3 regions of the Pseudarthrobacter sp. TE3704 genome follow, and region 3 is predicted to be linked to each of the others. Evidence: riboswitches for the same ligand, from Rfam matches in the RefSeq annotation. Region 3 holds a riboswitch; each other region holds the start of a gene.
What was found. Region 3 has a riboswitch for S-adenosylmethionine ahead of ACZ9BC_RS16995 (bifunctional o-acetylhomoserine/o-acetylserine sulfhydrylase). Riboswitches for the same ligand answer to the same signal wherever they lie in the genome.

Region 1 (4,940 bases), on a different contig from region 3:
AATCGCACAGTTCATTGACGGCGGCAACATTGGGTTCGTAGCGGCGGCTCAGGAGCTGCTCATGGAAAGATTCGGGGGCCAGGGCTGTCATGTAGTGCTGGATCTCCTGCGGGGATTGGCGGTGCTGCCGCCGGCGGATATGGGCGCACGAAGGCGCCACACATCAGCGGCGGTTGAGATGGGGTGGACCGATTCCGGGTCGGCCTGTTCCAGTTTAGCAAGCCCGGGGAAACGAAACGCCGGTCCCCTGCATCCAATAATGCGGAGCAGGGAACCGGCGGTCCTGGGCTGGAGGGGAAGAGGCGTCTGTTACCAGAGCCTCTTGGTTGCCCGGCGGGCGCCTTCTCCCAGTGCTCCCAGCTTGGCGACGGCGATCTGCGGGTGGACGCGCCCGCCCAGGCCGCAGTCCGTGGAGGCAATGACGTTCTCGCGGCCCACTACCTCGGCGAAACGGACGATGCGGTCTGCCACGAGGTCCGGGTGCTCCACCACGTTGGTGGCGTGCGAGACGATGCCCGGGATGATGACCTTGCCCTCGGGAAGCTTGGTGTCCTCCCACACCCGCCACTCGTGTTCGTGGCGGACGTTTGCGGCTTCAAAGGAGTATCCGCCGGCGTTGATCTGCAGCATTGTGTCCACCAGGTCCGCGAACGGGAGGTCGGTGGTGTGGGGACCGTGCCAGGAACCCCAGCAGAGGTGGAAACGCACCTGCTCCTCGGGAAGGCCGCGGAGGGCATAGTTCAGCGCCTCCACCCGGATCCGGGTGAACTTGAGGTAGTCCTCAACCGTGGGTTCCGGGCTGATCTGGTCCCAGTTTTCCGCAATGGACGGATCATCGATCTGCAATGTGAGGCCGGCGTCCACAATGGCCTTGTACTCCTCGCGGAGGACGTCCGCGCAGGCGTAGATGTACTCCTCCTCCGTGGCGTAGTACTCGTTGGTGATCCGTGATGCGCTGCCGGGGGAGAGCGCCGCCACGAATCCTTCCTTCAATCCGGTTGCGGCAAGGCCGGCCTTGAGGTTGGCGATGTCCGAGGCCACCGCGTCCTGGCCCGTGTACACCAGCGGTCCCGTGACCTTCGGGAACGGCTTGGCGCCGCCGGTGAAGATGCCGCTGGTGGGATCGTTGTAGGCCTCGGCAAAAAGAACACGGTCGCGGCGGTGGATGAATCCCGTCAGCTGGACGTTGCCGGGGGTGGATTCCTTCGGTTCAACGGCCCATGTGGCGTCATTGTCCAGTTCCAGGCCGCCCATCCGGGCAAAGGAGTAAGACCACCATGCGCCGTAGTCCACAGCGGCGGACATCGCGTGGCCGTACTCGCCGTCGTTCGGGATATCAATGCCCAGGCTTTGCTGACGCTGGACCAAGTCCACAACGGAAGCGGTAAGGAGTTCGTTGTATCCCTCCACGTCGGCCGGGTTTTCCTCGCGCGCAGCGTTTGCGGCGATAAGCTCGGGCGTGCGCGGCAACGAACCTGCGTGGGTCACGCGGATGTGGTCGGTGTTTAGGGACATGCTGGATTTTCCTTTCCATCGGTCCTGGCAGTAGCACCTTCTGCAGGCAGGACGTGTCCTGCCCTGACGGGTTGCTGCGGCGTCATTGAGCCAGGTCTCTTGGCCGCTCCGGATGGTTCACTCTCACTTAAATCCACCATCACAGGCGCGGGCAAATCCGCTTCGCTATATGTCGCGCCATGTTGACAGCTTTCGATTCGTAATAACTGGGTGCTGTTACCGGTCATATCCATTGACAGCTTTTGTCCAGCTTGGTTGGCTGATGTCACAGCCGGCAATGGGGGACATTAGCGGGCTGGACGCACCTAATGCACTCGAAAGAGGTAACGCACCGTGAGAAAAACCGTGGCAACTTTCAGGACCCTGGCCGCCGGAGCCCTTGCTCTTGCCGTTGTGGCAGGACCGGCACCGCTCGCCCATTCAGTGGGTGAAGGTCCGAACTACGACGGTAACGGCCAAATCACCACCTCGAAGCTGGCCACCTATGACCAGATGGTTTCCTTCCTGAAGGACCAGGATGCACGCCAGTCCGCCATGGAGCTTGAGGTCATCGGGCAGACCGTCAAGGGACGCGACATCCACCTGGTCAAGTACATTTCGGACCCGGCGAAACCCACCATCCTGTACCTCACGCAGCAGCATGGCAATGAGCAGCTCACCACCGAAGGTGCGCTGGAATTTGTCAAGCACCTCGGAACGGGCAAGTCCGCAGACATCCTGGCCGGCGTGAACATCCTGATCGTTCCCATGCTGAACGCCGACGGCGCCATGGGGGATGTGAACTTCCCGCTGGATGACTACCTGGCCAAGGGCGACCGCAACATGACCCGATACAACGCCGAGGAGGTGGACCTCAACCGCGACCACGTGGACAAGGTCCAGCCGGAAACTCAGGCGCTGCACAACAATGTGATGCGCAAATACACAGTGGACTACATGATCGACCTGCACCATCAGGGCACACGCAGCGTACGCGACGGAAAGCTGGTCTCGGGGTCCATCCTGTACCCCACCACACCCAACGCCGATCCTGCAGTGGTGGAAAAGTCCAAGCAGCTGGGCGCCGTGGTGTTCAACAACGTCGACTCCACCGGCTGGGGCCACTTGGGCAAGTATGTGGGTGGCAGCGCCGAAACCATCAGCCGCAATGGGATTGCCGTTGAGTACGGCATCGCAACACTGCTCTTCGAAATGCGTGGCATGTCCGACCACTACGCGGACGGCGTCGCCCTGGGCCTGCGCAGCAACGGTTACCTGATCCAGCAGACCGTGACCACGCTGACTGCAACCGCGGCAGCCATTGCTGACGGATCCATCGCCGACGCCGACACCTCCTTCTGGGACAGCCTTGCCAACCAGACGTCCCGGCCGGGCGAGGAAGCCGACGGCGAGTAACCACACCGCCCACCCGCCGCGGTCCTTTGCCTGCAGGAGTCCTTTACCCTGCAAGAAGGACCGCGGCGGCCCAACGAGTGGACAAAGTCGCTCATCGGCTAAACTTGGGTGGTAAGAGCCCCGGAACTCTTGCATCGCTGCCCCGTCCCGCGGGCCAGCGACGGCCGGTCCATTCGGGGCATTCTCATGAACGGCGCCGCACCGGGCAAGCCACCTCCATGGCCGGACCCGTGTAGCCCGAACGAATGGGGGAGGATCCCATGCCAGCAATTGTGATCGTAGGAGCCCAGTGGGGCGACGAAGGAAAAGGCAAGGCCACTGACCTTCTGGGCGGCCGCGTTGACTACGTCGTCAAGCCCAACGGCGGCAACAACGCCGGGCACACCGTCGTCGTAGGCGGTGAAAAGTACGAACTCAAGCTGCTGCCGGCAGGCATTCTCAGCCCCAACGCGGTTCCCATTATCGGCAACGGCTGCGTGGTGAACCTCGAAGCACTCTTCCAGGAGATCGAAGGCCTGCAGGCCCGCGGCGCAGACACCTCCAAGCTCCGGGTTTCAGCGAACGCCCACCTCGTGGCCCCGTACCACCAGGTCCTGGACAAGGTAACCGAGCGGTTCCTGGGAAGCCGCGCCATCGGAACCACCGGACGCGGCATCGGCCCGGCCTACATGGATAAAGTGGCCCGGCTGGGCATCCGCGTGCAGGACGTCTTTGACGAGTCCATCCTCCGCCAGAAGGTGGAGGGCTCCCTGCGCCAGAAGAACGAACTGCTGGTGAAGGTCTACAACCGCCGCAGCGTCCTGGTGGAGGAAATCGTGGAGTACTTCCTCTCCTTCGCCGAACGGCTCCGTCCGCTGGTCATCGACAGCACCCTGGTCCTCAACACGGCACTGGATGAGGGCAAGGTGGTCCTGATGGAAGGCGGCCAGGCAACGTTCCTGGACGTGGACCACGGCACCTACCCGTTCGTGACCTCCTCCAATCCCACTGCCGGCGGCGCCTCGGTGGGTTCGGGCATCGGCCCAACCCGCATTTCCCGCTCCATCGGCATCATCAAGGCATACACCACCCGCGTGGGCGCCGGTCCGTTCCCCACCGAGCTTTTCGACGAGATGGGCATGTACCTGCAGAAGACCGGCGGGGAATTCGGCGTCAACACCGGGCGCCCGCGCCGCTGCGGCTGGTACGACGCCGTCCTGGCCCGCCATGCATCCAGGGTCAACGGCTTCACGGACTACTTCGTCACTAAGTTGGACGTCCTCACCGGCATCGAGCAGATCCCCGTGTGCGTGGCCTACGACGTGGACGGCGTGCGCCATGACGAGATGCCCATGACGCAGACCGAGTTCCACCACGCCAAGCCCATCTTCGAATACTTCGAAGGCTGGACCGAGGACATCACGCGCGCCCGCACCCTTGCTGACCTGCCCGAGAACGCCCGCAACTACGTGCTGGCCCTGGAAAAGCTGTCCGGCACGCGCTTCTCCGCCATCGGCGTGGGCCCGGACCGCGACCAGACCATCGTGGTGAACGACCTCATCAACGACTGAGTCCCATGAAGTACGACGACGGCGGGTCACCCGAATGGGTGGCCCGCCGTTTGTCTTCCCAAAAGTATGGCAATTTACATAGGGTTAACCCGGCTGGTCTTGTGAGGCTGCGTCATTGGACGAGAGACTTATCAACACCACGTGATGCAATCACCAATTCGTTCGACCAAACCCGCGGGAATATGCGCAGCACCGCGCACGGACCAGCTGGCGACAAGGATGTCGCCGGGCAAGATCCCGCAGACCGGAAGGATTTCTTATGGCCGGAAAGTTCGAAGCTTTTGTCGATTCAGATTCGTTTTTCAGGTTCCGGCTTCTGGCCCCCGATGGCACAGTGATGGCGGTGTCCGGGCCTTTTGAGGACAAGTCCGCACTCGCCGCCGGGATCGCCGCCGTCCGTGAATGCGCAGGTACCGGTCTGGTCACCGATCTCTGCCCTGCCGGGGCAGTAACCAGGACCGCCGCCGGGGCTCCCGCTGT
Region 2 (4,940 bases), on a different contig from region 3:
CTGGCGCACGTGGATCCGGACCGGATCCTCCGGTCCTTCCCGGACCTTTCGCCGGGTATCGATGACTGTGAACGCGGCTGCAAGCACACTGCCACGGCAGTGGACTGCGGCCTGGATGCCTGGGTGGCCGGAGGCCATGCGGGTCCCACCGGCGAAGCCCGGCTTGCGTCCCTGCGCAGGCTCCTCGGAGCGGATCCCCGCATGGAAGCGCAGGAGACCAAGGAGCTCGGCAGCGTCAACTGACAACGCCGATCTCCCAGCAGAACCGCCCGCAGACGGTAGTTTGGAACCATGATCCAACCCGCCTCGAGCTACAACGATGACCTGCGCCTGGCCCATGTCCTGGCCGACTCCGTGGATGACCAGACCATGAGCCGCTTCAAGGCACTGGACCTCCACGTGGAGACCAAGCCTGACCTGACGCCGGTCACCGATGCGGACAAGGCAGCGGAGGAAGCCATCCGCGGCCAACTCTCCCGCTCCCGTCCACGGGACGCAGTACTCGGTGAGGAGTTTGGCAGCACCGGCCACGGCTCGCGCAGGTGGATCATCGATCCCATCGACGGCACCAAGAATTTTGTCCGCGGCGTGCCCGTGTGGGCCACCCTTATTGCCCTCGTTGATGAGGGCGAGCCGGTAGTCGGCGTGGTCAGTGCCCCGGCACTGGGCAAGCGATGGTGGGCGGCCAAGGGCATGGGCGCCTACATGGGCCGTTCACTTGCCGCGGCCACCCGGCTGCGGGTGTCTGACGTCTCCAGCCTGTCCGACGCGTCACTGTCATATTCCAGCCTCGGCGGATGGAAGGAACGCGGAAACCTTGACGAGTTCCTTGGCCTTACCGAGGACGTCTGGCGGACCCGCGCCTTTGGCGACTTCTGGTCCTACTGCATGGTGGCAGAAGGGTCGGTGGACATCGCCTGCGAACCCGAGCTCAACCTCTACGACATGGCGGCCCTGGTACCGATCGTGGTGGAGGCGGGCGGCCGTTTTACGTCACTGGAGGGCGAGGACGGCCCGTTCGGCGGCAACGCCCTGGCCACCAACTCCATCCTGCACTCCGAGGTGCTGCAGCGGTTGAACCCGGGGCTCGACGACCTTCTCTGACTCCGGCCCCAACCCCACCTGACCGAAGAATCGACGGCGGGCGCCCCCGAAAGGAGGCGTCCGCCGTCGTTTTCTTCGGCTAAAGACGCCTTTCACGCCGGCGCGTAACAAAAGCCTTAACATTTGCGCCGGCTTCAAACCTGGGCGCCCCATGTTCTACGCTCTTAACCAGGTCACGAGTGCCAGCGCAAAACCCCGGTTTGCTGGCCGGCAACCCTCCATTCGCGGTGGGGTGCCCCGGGTGACGACCAGGCCGGTCCGGAGCGGATGCGGCAAGCGCGGATTCCTGTATTGCGGAGTCCTGTTCTGAAGTGAGGTCTCTGTGACAACTGCCACCGTCTCCCCCAACGCCGCCATCACCACCGAAGCTGCGACCGTTTTCGATGCGCGCAAGGCGATCGCCGGCCGCCCCCTCGCCGCCGTCACCGGCGCGGAAATCCAGGCGCCGCTGATCGCCGGCGGGCATGTCCGTTACGCCAACCTCGACTACGGCGCATCTGCCCCCGCCCTCTCGGTGGTGTCCGCCTACCTCAACGAGATCCTGCCGTACTACGCCAGCGTCCACCGCGGCGCCGGGTACGCGTCGCAAATCAGCACCTCCGTGTACGAGAACGCCCGCAGCATCGTCCGCGATTTCGTGGGCGGCCGGGCGGACGATTCCGTTATCTTCACCAGGAACACCACGGACTCCCTCAACCTGCTGGCCGGCTGCCTGCCCGTCGCTGACGGACGCCATGCCGGTGACGTCCTATACCTGGACATCGAGCACCACGCCAACCTGCTGCCCTGGCAGGGAGTACCCCACCGCAGCATCGTTGCCGCCGACACCATCGCGGGAACCATCGAAGCCGTCCGCGCTGAACTCGAGCAGGGCGGCGTGAGCCTGCTGGCAATCACCGGCGCCTCCAACGTCACCGGCGAGATCCTTCCCGTCCGCGCCCTGGCAACGCTCGCCCACCAGCACGGCGCACGGATCGTGGTGGATGCCGCCCAGCTGGCGCCGCACCGCCGCATTGACATCAGCGCGGACGACGTCGACTACGTCGCGTTCTCCGGTCACAAGCTTTACGCGCCCTTCGGCGCCGGCGTCCTGGTGGGACGCCCTGACTGGCTCGACGCCGGTGTTCCACACCTCGCCGGCGGCGGCGCCGTCAAGGAAGCAAGGCTCGACGGCGTCAGCTGGGCAACAGGCCCGGCCCGCCACGAGGGCGGCTCCCCCAACGTCCTGGGCGCGGCCACCCTTGCCCGCGCCACCCAGGTCATCGCCGGGTTGGACCAGGACCGCTGGCACGCGCACGAGTCCGCCATCCGCTCGTTCCTGGTGGAAGGTCTGCAGGACATCGAGGGCGTCACGGTCCACCAGATCTTCAAGGACACCAACGCGGACACGGACACCATTGGCGTGGTCAACTTTTCCGTCGAGGGGTACGACGCAGGGCTCGTTGCCGCGTACCTTTCCGCTGAGCACGGGGTGGGGCTGCGGGACGGGCGCTTCTGCGCACATCCGCTGCTGAAGCGGCTGGGGCTTCCCTCCGGCTCCCTTCGTGCCAGCTTCGGCCTCGGTTCCCGGCTCGAGGATGCCGAACGGCTCCTGGCAGGCATCGCCAAACTTCGCCGCGACGGGCTGGGCTGGGACTATGTGGTGGATGCCGGCCGCTGGGTTCCCGCGAACGACACGCGCACCTACCCGCACTGGGCTCCAAACACACCGGGAACCGCGGGGGCTGCTCCCTGCCTCGACGACTGACCCTCGCCGGCGGCTGAACGGCCGTGCCCTGCTGTTGGACCCGGATGCGGTAAATTCGGAGGATACCGCAGGGCATTACTGAAGGAGGCCGCACGTGGTTCGGGGTGGCCCCAGGCTTGATCATGGGCGGCGCCGGGAGCTCGGCCAGAGCTTCCAGGACGGCGGCAAGCATTACCAGCGGGTCCGGCCCGGGTATCCTGCGGAATCGGCGCAATGGCTCGTTCCTGCCGGGGCCCGCGATGCACTGGACGTTGGCGCCGGCACCGGCAAATTCACCGAACTCCTGCTGGCTGCTGGGCTGGCGGTGACCGCCGTCGATCCATCCGCAGACATGCTCGAACAGCTGACTGCGCACTATCCGGACGCCACGGCTGTCCTGGGCACCGCCGAGGCGACGGACCTGCCGGCGGCGGCGTTCGACGTCGTCACCGTTGCCCAGGCCTGGCACTGGTGCGATGCCCTCGCGGCGAGCACGGAACTGGCCCGTGTGCTCCGCCCGCACGGAACGCTCGGGCTGGTCTGGAACCAGCTGGACACATCCGTCCCGTGGGTGCACCGGCTCTCCCGCATCATGCATGCGGGGGACGTGTACAAGCCGGACCACCGGCCTGTGGTGGGCCCCCAATTCCAACACCTTGAAGGCCACGTGACGCACTGGCAGGACCTTGTCAGCACCAGGGACCTGATGGAGCTCACGAAATCCCGCAGCTACTACCTTCGTGCCGGGGAAGCCACCCGGGCCAAGGTCCTCGCGAACCTTGACTGGTACCTGCATGAGCACCTGGGCCATGCCGACGGCGAGGACCTGGAATTGCCGTACCTGACCCTGTCGTGGCGGGCCGTCAAAGCATGACGAACGTCGCCGTTGCGGTCCACCGGCACCCGGTAGGCTTGGTCCTGTGAAGACCAGCGCGCCCTCCTCCTCCATCGAGGACTACGTCAAGGTCATCTACTCATTCACTGAATGGCAGGACAAGCCCATCACGTCCTCGCAGCTTGCCCAGCGGCTGGGGGTGGCCAACTCCTCGGTGTCGGAGATGGTCCGCAAGCTCAAGGACCAGGGCCTTGTTGACCACAAACCGTACAGTGCCATCACGCTGACCGATACCGGCCTGCGGCTGGCCTTGTCCATGGTGCGGCGCCACCGCCTGATCGAAACGTACCTGGTGCAGCAGCTGGGTTACAGCTGGGACGAAGTCCACGATGAAGCCGAACTGCTGGAGCACGCCGTCTCTGACACCTTCATTCAGCGGGTCGCCGCCAAGCTGGGCGACCCCAGCCGCGATCCGCACGGCGACCCGATTCCCACTGCCGACGGCAAGGTTCTGATGCCCCGGGCCCATTTGATGGGTGAGCTGGACAAGGGCCATACGGGCAGGATCACCCGGATCAGCGACGATAACCCGGATCTGCTCCGCTATCTGTCCGCCGAGGAGATAGACCTCGACGCCGAGGTGGAGGTGGTGGGCCGCCGGCCGTTCGGCGGAGCGCTGGTGGTGCGCATCCGCAACTCCGGCCGGACCCGGGACTACGATCTGGCCGACGAGATTACCTCGGCCCTGTGGGTCCACAGTGACCATCCGCATCCTGGCTGCATCCTGGCGGACGGCTGAGATGCAACCGGCAGGATGAGTTCTTCCGGAATGCCGTCTGCGCGGGCCTGGCTTGCGGTGGCCGCCGGTGGCCTGGTTGGCAGTGAACTCCGCTACGGCCTGGGGCTGGCCTTTCCCGACCATCCCGGATCAATCCCCTGGGCGACTCTCTGGATCAACGTCACCGGAAGCTTTGTGCTGGCGGCGTTAACGACGGCCTGGATAGCCCGGCCGGGGACAGCGTTCTGGCTGCGCGCAGGGCTGGGGCCCGGACTGCTGGGCTCCTTCACCACGTTTTCTGCGGTGGTGTTCGCGGTGGATCAACTGGCCCGGGCAGGCCAGCATTCCGTCTGGGTTGCCTACCTGGCGCTCTCAGTGCTCCTCGGACTGGGGGCTGCCGGCCTCGGGTGGCGTATGGGCAGGTTGCTCCCCCGTACAGCGGAGGCTGACGCTGTGGGCGGCAGGCCATGACCGCTGCCGCGCTGGTGGGGGTTTTC
Region 3 (4,940 bases):
TAACGCGTGCGCCGTTGGCCGAGGGCACCTCAACGCTGAACCGCTCCCAAAGTGCCCGCGAGTATTTCGACCTGACGTACCAGTTGCTGGACATCATTTTCGCGCTGGTTCCGGTACTGCTGGTGATCTACTTCCTCACAGACCAGCGGCAGGCGGCGTCCGGAGATGTTGGCAATCAGGGCTCAGCCTTCCGGAAGCTGGGCTTCAATTTTGCGCGGCCGGGAATGGACATGGTGCAGGGGGTGGGGCTGGCGGCCCTGATCGGCATCCCGTCGCTCGGCCTTTACGCCGCGGGCCGGGCGCTGGGGATAACCACCGCGATCATTCCCAGTGCGCTGGACGCCTACTGGTGGACAGTGCCGGTTCTGATCCTGTCCGCCATCCGGCATGCCGTGGTGGAGGAAGTCATTGTGGTGGGCTACCTGCTGAACCGCTTCGGCAAGTTTGGCTGGAGCGTGCCGCTGTCCATTGCCGCAAGCTCCCTCCTGCGTGGAAGCTACCACCTGTACCAGGGCTTCGGGCCGTTCATTGGCAATGTGGTGATGGGTGTTGTCTTCGCGTGGCTCTACACCCGGACCAAGCGCGTCATGCCCCTGGTCATTGCGCATGCGTTGCTGGACATCGTCGCTTTTGTCGGCTTCAGCCTCTTTGGAAGGTCCATGGGCCTGGGCTAGACGGGCACGACGACGGGCGGGCAATCAGCCACCGCCAGCCGCCGTGGACCGCCGGCCCGATTCACGGGCCGCAGCGGCCTACCGCCACCCGCCGTGTACCAATGGCCTGATTCATGGGCAGCCACCCAAACCGCCCACCGATCCCACTTCACCAGGCTGCGGGGACACAAGGACGGCCGTTATGGTCGGCACGGCGCTGACCGTCAGGTCAATCATGCTCATTCACGGCTCGTCGTATGCTGCCTGTACTTCAGTGGTCCTTGCTCAGTTTCCGGTCCCGTGCAGGACACGCAACAGGCCTTCCTCACCCGGGGACAGCCCTTTGTAGCAAAGGTCCGGGTAGCCGTAGGGAGCACGCTTGGTAAGTGACCGCGGCCGGTGCACGTTTCGCTTCCGCCGTGAAAGTTGTCTCCGTTTCCGCTTTCGATGCAGCTCGCGTCTGAGTTGATCGGGCCATTGGGGTGGTTCCCAGTCCTGGTGTTCGCTTTTGTAGCGGCGGCCTGTTGGTGAGATCCAGCCGGGTGGTTCGTTTTTGGTGGCCGGGGTGGGTGTCCAGCCGCTGGTGTGCCTGAGGCGGTGGTGTTTGCGGCAGGGCTGGCCCAGGTTGCTGACCCCGGTGGTCCCGCCGTGATGCCAGGCGAGAATGTGGTCTGCTTCGTTGTCCAACGAGTTGTTGCTGCAGCCGGGAAAGGGGCATTTGCCGTCCCGCATCCGCAGCCACCGCCGGATAGCCTTCGTAACCCGGTAGCTGGTGCGGCCGATTTCCAGCGGCGCCCCGTCCCGCGGGTCCACCAGCACCCGGTAAAACGAGCCGGCCCCATCCGCGACCAATTTCCGCGCCATCGACGCCGGGATCGGGCCGTAGCCGTCAAGCATCGCCGGTTCATCAGTCAAACCCATAAGCGAGAACACCGGCACCGTAACCAGGACCTCCGCGTGCGGGGCGCGGACCTCCGCAACCGTACGGCCGGGGCTCTGCCCGTGCTGCCCGTCCTGGCCGTTGCTGAGGACGGCGTCGGCGAAGATGTCGGCGCAGAGCTGGGGCAGGGTGCGGGACTCGTCCGGGCGCTGCAGGCCCCGGGCAAGGGCGGTGGTGCGGTTCCACATCGCCGACGCGGTATCGGCAGGCAGGTAAGCGTGGAACCAGGCCATCCCGTCCACGTCCGGACGGTGCTCCACCCGCCGCTCCGCAACACTTCTCGCGTGGCGCTTTTCAAGGGATTCAGGGTGGTGGTGTTCGCGCCAGATCCGGGCCTTATGCCGGAACCGGTGCGGCACCAACTCACCCGGCCCCGGCGCGGTGGCCGGGTTCGGTGCGTCCGGGCCCAGGAAATGCGCCTCCAACGCGGCGGCCCCGGCAGGATCCAGGGTGGCCGTTTCCTCGACCATCGCCTTCGCGTGCGCCCACGACAGGCTTCCGTCCTGCAACCCCGCCAGGGTCAACGGCAAAACATTGGCCAGCACCTGCGACTCGTTCAGCAGCACACCGGCAGCCCTCGCACCAATGGTCAACACACCCGCGACCTCGGCGACCATCGACGCTTCCTGCGCCATCGCCCCGGACGGCGCCATGGCCCGTGACGCCACAGCCTTGGCAGCTTCTGCATACCCTGCGGCCAGATGCACCTTCAACGCAGCGGTCCCGGCCTCAAGCCGGGCGACCCCGGCCAGCCCGTCCAGGCTCCGATCAGCCTGCTCCCGCAACGGATCAAAACCCTCACCGGTCCCACGGAGCACAGCACCCAGCTCAGCAAGGGACGCCTCAAGGACCTCCAACGCTTCCAATGCCGCCCTGCCAGCCATACCCAAACTATGACAGTGGGGTCTGACAATCCATGTGGACCACTGGAAGTTCGGCATGAAAAGCCCGGCAGGTACTCCAGCCCAATCTCCGGGCGGGCCAGTAACTGCTCATGTCAGGAACCGGCAACCAGGAACCGGGCACGACAAGAACCGTGCAAACCAGGAACCCGGCAAACCAAGACCGGGCACGCCAGGAAATGGATTCGGCCGCCATCGGCAGGTGACTTCGTTGTCACATGCTGATGGCGGCCGAAGATGGTCGGACAGGGAACCCAGGGGGTGCCCCTGCATGATCCGGCGGCACCGGACCATGCAGCGGGAGGTCAGATAATGACGGCTCCGCTGGCGGTTTCGAATGTGACCGACAGAATGCCCGGCGTCCCGTGCGGCGCCACCCACTCCACGGCCACGTCTTCCAGCGGCTTCTCCACCGGTTCGCCCAGCCACTCGGTGACTCGGGCAGCCGAACCGGCAATGGTGAGGCAGCTCATCTTGACGTTGCTGTCGTAGGCGTTGGACGGGTGCAGGGAGGGGTCTCCCTCCCACTTGAGCATGTACGGAACCTGGGGGTCGGCAATGAGCCCCAGGATGCCGATCTGCTTCCACACCAGTTCACGGCCATCCGGGAATTTCCGGTTGCCGTTCACGGCGGCGCGTCCGAGGCGTTCTTCGAAGGGGGCGAGGTCGTCCACTTCGACGCACCAGCCCATCCATCCGCCGCCGGCCGCCGAGCGGGCACGTACTGCCTGCCCGAAGGGTGCCTTGTCCGATGCAGGGTGGTCCAGGACCTCCACCACCTCGAGGTATTTGTGTCCCGCGAGCGGGATGATCATATTCCGGGTTCCGAACCGGGGGTGTACCCCGCCTTTCACTGCCTCAACGCCGAGGGCAGAGGAAATACGTTCGGTAGTGGCCGCGAGGCCATCGTGTTCACAGGCGTAAGAGACGTGATCCATGCGCATGCCAACATCTTGGCACTTTGTGATCGGGCTCTCAGCTAAGGGTTGCCTTACTGGGATTTTCCGAGGTCAACCCCTTCACGGGTCGACCTCAGACGGCGAAACCGCAGGACCATGTTCGTCACAATGCTGTCCGCTGCATTGGCCATGTTCCTACACTGGGCTCAGGTCATGAGCGCCAGCGCCAAGCCCCGGCTCGCTGGCCGGCAACCCTCCATCCGCGGTGGGGTGCCCCGGGTGAGGACCTGGCTGTCCGGCAACGGCCGGATGGCAAGCGCGGCCCGTGGTGCTCCCAGCCCGCCCCGGGCCCATGTCAAAGGAGCCTTGAATGTCCAACGGATGGTCTTTTGAAACCCGCCAGATCCACGCCGGTCAGGAGCCGGACAGCGCCACCGGAGCCCGGGCGCTGCCCATCTACCAGACCACGTCCTTTGTGTTCCCCAGCGCGGAGAGCGCCGCGAACCGGTTTGCGCTGGCGGAACTGGCGCCTATCTATACGCGCATCGGCAACCCGACCCAAGACGCGGTGGAGCAACGGATTGCCAGCCTCGAAGGCGGCCTGGCAGCTCTGCTGCTCAGCTCCGGACAGGCAGCGGAGACCTTCGCTGTCCTGAACATCGCCGAGGCCGGCGACCATATTGTCGCCAGCCCCAGCCTTTACGGCGGTACCTACAACCTCTTCGCCCACACCCTCAAAAAGTTCGGCATCGCCGTCACCTTCGTTGCCGACCCGGACAACCTGGACCAGTGGCGCGCCGCCGTGCAGCCCAACACCAAGCTCTTCTTTGCCGAGGTGGTCTCCAACCCCCGGCAGGATGTCCTGGACATCGAAGGCGTATCCCAGGCCGCCCACGAGGCAGGCGTACCCCTGATCGTGGACAACACGCTGTCCACGCCGTACCTGATCCGCCCGCTGGAGTGGGGCGCGGACATCGTGGTCCACTCGGCCACGAAGTACCTGGGTGGCCACGGCGCGGCCATCGCCGGCGTCATCGTGGACTCGGGCAAGTTCGACTTCAGCAAGGACCCGGAGAGGTTCCCCGGCTTCAACACCCCGGACCCCACCTACAACGGGCTGGTCTACGGCCGTGACCTCGGGGAGGGCGGCGCTTTGGGCTCCAATCTGTCCTACATCCTTAAGGCACGCGTCCAGCTCCTGCGGGACCTGGGCTCCGCTGTTTCGCCGTTCAACGCGTTCCTGATTTCGCAGGGCCTGGAGACGCTGAGCCTGCGGGTGGAACGCCACGTGGCCAACGCCGCGGAGGTTGCCCGCTGGCTGGAAGCGCGTGACGACGTCGAATCCGTCGCCTACGCGGGCCTGCCCTCGAGCCCCTGGCACGAGCGTGGCCGCAAGTACGGACCCAAGGGCACCGGTGCCATTGTGTCCTTCAACCTGGCCGGCGGTGCCGAGGCCGGCAAACGGTTCGTGGACGCCCTGGAGCTGCACTCGCACGTGGCCAACATCGGGGACGTCAGGTCCCTGGTCATCCACCCTGCGTCCACC

Region 1: another riboswitch for S-adenosylmethionine. It lies ahead of ACZ9BC_RS19195 (cobalamin-independent methionine synthase II family protein); the one in region 3 lies ahead of ACZ9BC_RS16995 (bifunctional o-acetylhomoserine/o-acetylserine sulfhydrylase).
Region 2: another riboswitch for S-adenosylmethionine. It lies ahead of ACZ9BC_RS07615 (aminotransferase class V-fold PLP-dependent enzyme); the one in region 3 lies ahead of ACZ9BC_RS16995 (bifunctional o-acetylhomoserine/o-acetylserine sulfhydrylase).

What each region holds. Positions count from the first base shown of each region.
Region 1 is NZ_JBWCCJ010000008.1:75,206-80,145, forward strand. Features, by position in the region: gene ACZ9BC_RS19190 (uracil-DNA glycosylase family protein) at 1-91, opposite strand, end outside; gene ACZ9BC_RS19195 (cobalamin-independent methionine synthase II family protein) at 310-1,515, opposite strand; SAM riboswitch class I at 1,528-1,634, opposite strand; gene ACZ9BC_RS19200 (M14 family zinc carboxypeptidase) at 1,861-2,910, shown strand; gene ACZ9BC_RS19205 (adenylosuccinate synthase) at 3,171-4,460, shown strand; gene ACZ9BC_RS19210 (hypothetical protein) at 4,466-4,798, shown strand; gene ACZ9BC_RS19215 (hypothetical protein) at 4,804-4,940, shown strand, end outside.
Region 2 is NZ_JBWCCJ010000002.1:777,772-782,711, forward strand. Features, by position in the region: gene rsgA (ribosome small subunit-dependent GTPase A) at 1-243, shown strand, start outside; gene hisN (histidinol-phosphatase) at 292-1,104, shown strand; SAM riboswitch class IV at 1,276-1,389, shown strand; gene ACZ9BC_RS07615 (aminotransferase class V-fold PLP-dependent enzyme) at 1,427-2,851, shown strand; gene ACZ9BC_RS07620 (class I SAM-dependent methyltransferase) at 2,946-3,704, shown strand; gene ACZ9BC_RS07625 (metal-dependent transcriptional regulator) at 3,751-4,464, shown strand; gene ACZ9BC_RS07630 (fluoride efflux transporter FluC) at 4,480-4,914, shown strand; gene ACZ9BC_RS07635 (fluoride efflux transporter FluC) at 4,911-4,940, shown strand, end outside.
Region 3 is NZ_JBWCCJ010000006.1:170,818-175,757, reverse strand. Features, by position in the region: gene ACZ9BC_RS17010 (CPBP family intramembrane glutamic endopeptidase) at 1-674, shown strand, start outside; gene ACZ9BC_RS17005 (HNH endonuclease signature motif containing protein) at 939-2,477, opposite strand; gene ACZ9BC_RS17000 (VOC family protein) at 2,801-3,439, opposite strand; SAM riboswitch class IV at 3,604-3,719, shown strand; gene ACZ9BC_RS16995 (bifunctional o-acetylhomoserine/o-acetylserine sulfhydrylase) at 3,765-4,940, shown strand, end outside.